Allochromatium vinosum DSM 180: one gene and its partner. The protein of the gene in region 2 interacts with the protein of the main gene of each other region in a pairwise test. Links are inferred from orthologs where the notes say so. Each region holds a gene or a part of one and is shown on either strand. Other genes may lie near its edges. The genes, in order: minC and ALVIN_RS13710.

The links.
Region 1: the proteins of ALVIN_RS13710 (region 2) and minC interact in binary tests that used the Escherichia coli proteins (3 or more experiments, as listed by UniProt). The link is inferred for Allochromatium vinosum DSM 180 from one-to-one orthologs.

Annotation. Positions count from the first base shown.
Region 1 is NC_013851.1:476,210-479,232, forward strand. What follows is about bases 239-3,023. They hold minC (septum site-determining protein MinC), read right to left. Parts: upstream 2,147-3,023; coding sequence 1,331-2,146; downstream 239-1,330. Other genes in these bases: minE (cell division topological specificity factor MinE), read right to left, coding at 239-466; minD (septum site-determining protein MinD), read right to left, coding at 470-1,279; ALVIN_RS02070 (histidine triad nucleotide-binding protein), read right to left, coding at 2,339-2,683; recR (recombination mediator RecR), read right to left, coding at 2,708-3,023. Also shown: dapE (succinyl-diaminopimelate desuccinylase), read left to right, coding at 1-163; more of minE, read right to left, coding at 188-238. UniProt on the Escherichia coli protein: Cell division inhibitor that blocks the formation of polar Z ring septums. Rapidly oscillates between the poles of the cell to destabilize FtsZ filaments that have formed before they mature into polar Z rings. Prevents FtsZ polymerization.
Region 2 is NC_013851.1:3,104,370-3,107,281, forward strand. The notes cover bases 112-2,785. They hold ALVIN_RS13710 (carboxysome peptide B), read right to left. Parts: upstream 1,744-2,785; coding sequence 1,480-1,743; downstream 112-1,479. Other genes in these bases: ALVIN_RS13690 (4a-hydroxytetrahydrobiopterin dehydratase), read right to left, coding at 112-209; ALVIN_RS13695 (ferritin-like domain-containing protein), read right to left, coding at 218-673; ALVIN_RS13700 (BMC domain-containing protein), read right to left, coding at 683-1,006; ALVIN_RS13705 (BMC domain-containing protein), read right to left, coding at 1,084-1,398; ALVIN_RS13715 (carboxysome peptide A), read right to left, coding at 1,746-1,991. Also shown: more of ALVIN_RS13690, read right to left, coding at 1-111; more of ALVIN_RS13720, read right to left, coding at 2,786-2,912. UniProt on the Escherichia coli protein: Probably forms vertices in the bacterial microcompartment (BMC) dedicated to ethanolamine degradation. It may be involved in transporting positively charged molecules into and out of the BMC.

The DNA of each region.
Region 1 (3,023 bases), 2.6 Mb from region 2 along the record:
GGACGGACGCTTCATCGCTCCGACCGGAGCCCAGGTGCTCGAACTCGGGCCGCTCAACGCGACCATCCATCAGGTCGATGAATGTGTCGCGGTCGCGGATCTCGATCAGCTGCACCGGATCTACGGTCGAATGATCGAACGGCTCCTTCTGCCGGCCGCTTGAGCGGCGTCCATGATCCAGTCGGCCTCAGGCACTCGATGCCGAGGCCGACTCGGGCAGGATGATGTTGAGTTCCAGCACCTCGTGCGACTCTTCCTGCTCGTACGTCACCGAGACGGCGTCCATGTCGACCTCGACATACTTGCGGATCACCGCCAGGATCTCCTGCTGGAGCTGTGGCAGATAAGAGGGCTTGTCCCGCGCGACGCGATCATGGGCGACGAGGATCTGCAAGCGCTCCTTGGCCACACTGGCATTGCCCGTCGTCTTGGCGCGCGAGGATACGAAATAGTCGAGCAGACCCATGGTTCACCCCTTGAAGATGCGGCTCAGCAGGCCTTTTTTCTCCGGATGCAGGAAACGGTGTGGAACATCGTCACCCAGATAGCGCGACACCATGTCGCCATAGGCTTGGCCGGCGTCGCTCTCGCGGTCGAGGATGACCGGGATACCGGCGTTGGAGGCATTGAGCACCGCCCTGGACTCAGGCACCACGCCGAGCAGCTTGAGTGAGAGGATCTCCTGGACGTCGTCGACGCTCAGCATCTCGCCATTGGCCACGCGCATCGGGTCGTAGCGGGTCAGCAGCAGATACTCGCGGATCGGATCCAGATTCTCCTCGGCACGCTTCGAGCGGCTGGAGAGGATGCCGAGCATCCGGTCGGAGTCGCGCACCGAGGAGACCTCGGGGTTGGTGACGACGATGGCGTCGTCGGCGAAGTACATGGCCATGTAGGCGCCATGCTCGATGCCGGCCGGCGAATCGCAGACGATGAAGTCGTAGTTGTCCCCCAGATCGGTGAGCACGCGCTCCACACCCTCCCGGGTCAGGGCGTCCTTGTCGCGCGTCTGCGAGGCCGGCAGCACGTAGAGGCTGTCGCAGCGCTTGTCGCGGATCAGAGCCTGATTGAGGTTGGCCTCGCCGTTGATGACGTTGATGAAGTCATAGACGACGCGCCGCTCGCACCCCATGATCAGGTCCAGGTTGCGCAGACCGACATCGAAGTCGATGACGACGGTGCGCTTGCCGCGCTGAGCCAACCCCATGGACAGCGCGGCGGCCGTGGTCGTCTTGCCGACCCCGCCCTTGCCCGAGGTGATCACGATGATTCTTGCCAAGGTCACACCCTCCTTCGGGGGTTCCGCTCCGTTCGACGGCGTGGCGGATATTCAAAGTTTCTCGATACGCAGAATCTTCTGGTCCAGGAAGATCTGGACCGGGACGCCGCGCAATTCGTGTGGGATACCTTCGCTGACACGATAGTGCCCAGCGATCGAAATCAGTTCGGCCTGGAGATCGTGGCAGAAGATACGCGCCTCCATGTTGCCGCTCATCCCGGCGAGCGCGCGTCCGCGTAGCGGTCCGTAGACGTGGATGTTGCCGTCGGCCATCAACTCGGCGCCCGAGCTGACCGGCGCGATGATCGACAGATCCCCGCCGGCGGCATAGATACGCTGGCCGGAGCGCACCGGCCTGGTGACCAGCATGAAGCCGGACTGTCCCGTGATGTGCGGCTGGGCCGTCTCGGTCGGTGCCTGGGGCTTTCCGGGTGCCTGAGATGCCCTGGAGACCGTCGCGGGAACGGGTTCGGGTTCCGTCTCGGTTGCCAGCTCGCCGACCGATTTGGTGCGTCGCACATAGGACTCGCGCAGGATCGCCAGTTCGAGTGCTTCGGCGGCGGCCGTCTGTTCGGCATTCGCGCCACGCACACCGAAGGGGATCATGCCATAGCCACGCAGCAGGCCGACGAGCTGCGGGAGCGCGATCGGCTTCTGGTCCCTGGCCAGATCGCTCAGGTCGATCACCACCGGGGTGTTGCGAAAGAAGTCCGGCGCCTTCTCCACCTTGGCCCCCAGCCGCGACGCCACGGTCTCGATGTCGTTGTCGAGCAGGCGAATGATGGGCAGGGTGAAGCTGGCCGCCTTGAGTTCGAAGGTGCCGGCGCCATCGGAAGCGTTCGTTGAAGAAGTCGGTTTCTCGGCCATGTCGTTGGGATCGAGCGACGAGCGCTGTTGGTCTCCGGCTGTGTTCGACGCACATCCGGCCGTCAGCACGGGGGCTGAGCCGGATCTGGACGGAAGCGTCTCGGGACGTCCGCCACGTCCTCCATCCTGAGGACGCTTAAGATAAGCAAATCCTACCTAAAGCGAAATACGGACGATGCCGTCGGCACGCGATCAACCCGGCGGCCACTGCATGGGACGCCCGCCGAGGACGTGCAGATGCAGGTGGAAGACGGTCTGTCCGGCCTCCGCGTTGCAGTTGATGACAGTGCGGTAGCCGCGCTCGGCAATCCCGGCCTCGCGCGCGACCTGGGCCGCGACCAGCAGCAGCTTGCCGAGCAGCGCGGCATCCTCCGGGCCGGCGGCATCGAGCGTCGGGATCGGCTTGCGCGGGATCACCAGCAGATGCGTCGGAGCCTGCGGGCTGATGTCACGGAAGGCGACGACATCCTCGTCCTTGTAGACGAGATCGGCCGCGATCTCACCGGAAGCGATCTTGCCAAAAATCGTATCGGACATGGGTTCGTTCCAGTTGGAGGTGGTTCAGAGTGCGTGCCGCCCGGAGAAGGCCAGCGCCAGGGTTCCGCCGTCGACGTATTCCAGCTCGCCGCCCAGTGGCACGCCGTGGGCGATACGGGTCACGCGCACGCCGTGACGCGCGGCGCGATCGGCGATGAACTGCGCCGTGGCCCCGCCCTCGACCGTCGGACTGATGGCGAGGATGACCTCGGCGATGGACTCGTCGCGCAGACGCGCCTCCAGTACATCGAGTCCGAGTTCGTCCGGGCCGATGCCGTCGAGCGGCGAGAGCCGCCCGCCGAGCACGAAATAGCGCCCACGATAATCGGTCGCCTGCTCG
Region 2 (2,912 bases):
TCGATATCCGTGGCCGGCGGCTCGGTGTGAATCGTGATGTTGACATAGGTGCGACCGAAGCTGATGTCGGGATAGACGCCGGTGGCCTCACTCGCCTTGGCCACAGCCTCCAGGAAGTCGCGGGTGCGCGCGTAGTCGGCGAAATCGAGTCGACGTTCGAGGCGAAGCGGGCGTTCGCGGTGCTGCCAGGTGGTAGAGGTCGCGTTCATGGCTATGGCTATCTCCAGGTGCTGTGGCGTCGTCTGGTCTGATCCAAACGCCCGATCCAGTCCTCCAGTTCACGGGCGTGAGTCAGTTCCGCGTCATGCAGGGCGGCGAAGAAGTCGCGTCCGGCGACATCGCCGATCAGGGCGCAATAGTTGGCCGCCGCGTGATAGAGCGCGACCGCGTGCCATTCAAGCCGACGGTCGGCCTCCAGCAGTTCGATCAGCGAGAATCCGGCCTGGACCGGCCTGAGCCGCGAGCCGTTGGGCATGGCGCCCAGCCGCAGCATCCGCGCGGTCAGGCGTTCGGCGTGCTCCTGCTCCTCGGCGGCCTCGCGCCGGAAGTGCGCGCCGACCTCGGTCAGTCCCCACAGATCCGCCAGCCCGGCATGGGTCAGGTATTGCTGGACGGCGCTCAGTTCATGACTGAGCGCGCGCCCCAGATAACCCAAGATTCTCGGATTGGCCATCATGGGCTATCAGGAGCGACCATGCCCGCCGTCGGTGTCGCCCGGCTTGACCGGCAGGATCGGCTCGACCTCGCGATGCGGGCGGGCGATGATGTGCGCGGCGACCAGACCATCACCGACGCGCTCGCAGGCATCGGCTCCGGCGCGCACCGCCGCATTCACAGCGCCGGTCTCGCCGCGCACCAGCACGGTCACATAGCCGCCGCCGACGAACTCACGTCCGATCAGACGCACCTCGGCGGCCTTGGTCATGGCGTCGGCCGCCTCGATGGCGGGCACCAGTCCGCGGGTCTCGATCATTCCAAGCGCGATGCCATAGTTTTCGGAAGGCATGGTGGCTGACTCCTGGGTCTTAAAGTAGAGGATTGAGCGATTTCGATGTCGTGTCGGGTCTTATGTCAGCGCCGGTCTCAGGCCGCTTTTTCAGCCAGTTGGCCGCCGGTCGGCAGGATCGGCTCGACCTCGCGATGCGGGCGGGCGATGATGTGCGCGGCGACCAGACCATCGCCGACGCGCTCGCAGGCATCGGCGCCGGCGCGTACCGCCGCGTTCACTGCGCCGGTCTCACCGCGCACCAGCACGGTTACATAGCCGCCGCCGACGAACTCGCGTCCGATCAGGCGCACCTCGGCGGCCTTGGTCATGGCATCGGCCGCCTCGATGGCGGGCACCAGTCCGCGCGTTTCGATCATGCCCAGGGCGATCCCGTAGTATTCGTCAGCCATCTCGTGTTACTCCTCTGTTGACAAGTGTGGGTCTGTGTTTCGGTGTCGTAAGCTGTGTTCGTGTTCGTGCAATCGATCCTGTCAGACGCCGTCGGTCGGGTCCGGCGCGTCCCAGCGGTCGATGATGCCGCCGATGCTCAGGTCGGTGAGTATCCGGGTGCCGACCGCGACCCGGGCCGCCGAGCCGCTGATGGTGAAGACCCAGTTGCCCGGATGAGCGCCGACCGTGTCGACCGCCACCGCCCGTCCGCCCTTGGCGTCGCGCAGCACCCGCAGCGACACGGACTGGAGTCCGGGGATGCGGCGCGTGCAGACCAGCGAGCGTTCCACCTGCATGATGTCCATGCTCAGTCCTCCGCCCAGTGGTCGATGATGCCGACGATGGTCAGGTCGCTCGGGTAGTCCTTGTGGCCGGCGGCTTCGCGTGCCGCCGAGCTGCCGACACAGAGCACCCAGTCGCCGGGGGTGCAGCCCACGGCATCGACGGCGACCATCCGACTCTTGCCGTCGAGCACCACCTGGAGATGACGATGCTCCAGTCCGGGGATGCGGTTAGTCGCGACCAGCGGTTTTTCGACGCGACAGATCTTCATGCCGTCCTCCCGCCGAGCAGCGAGCCGCCGACCGGCTCCAGTCGTCCGTGGCCCTGGCTGTCGCGCACCGTCCAGTAGGTGTGGAGCAGACCGTGCTCGGCCAGATCCGGATAGCGCTGAGTGATGGCCTCGGCGAGGCGTTCGCAACGCTCGATCGCCCGCTCGCGCGCGCCCGGCACCTGTCCCGAGTACTCGAAACGGATGACGATCGGGACCGGCAGTCCATGGTCGACGTTGAGCTGCTTGAAGATCTTGATACCGACGTCCAGGTTGCAGGCGCCCTCTTCCAGGGTGCGCAGAAAGCTGAAATAGGTCAGGTTGCGCAGATGGATCTCGGCGAAATCCATCCCGACCCCGATGAAACGTTCTTCGTGTCCGATGTCGGTGTAGTGGCCGTTGTGATAGTCACGCACATAGTCGAGCTGCGAGATGTTGTGCTCGATCAGACGCGCGATCAGACGCTGCATCCCAGGCGCTGGGGCCAGACCGCCGCCGCTCGGGTTGGCCACGCGCTCACGGATCAGGGCGCGTGCCGCCTCGGGGTCGAGCCGTGCGGTCTCGCGATGGAGCGCGCCGGCGTCGACGAAACGGTCCAGATCGGCATCGCCGCGTGCGTCGGGCAGATGCAGACGCAAGCGGTCGGTGTCGGTGTCGATGCCGACGAGCAGGCCCTCGATCGAGGCGCCGCAGCAGTAGCTGTTCTCGACCGCCTCGCGGAAGGCGTGCAGACGCTCGCGTCCGGCGGCGGCGGCCTGGCGGGTGTCGCTGCCGTGGGCCGCGCAGCCGTGATGCTCGGGGTCGCGGCTACTGTAGTGATAGACGACCACCTTCAGATATCTGGTCGGGGCGTCGGCGGTGTTGGGCACGCCTTCGCGGAAGCGTCCGAGTTCCACTGACGACCAGCGATCGAGTGCCTCCTCG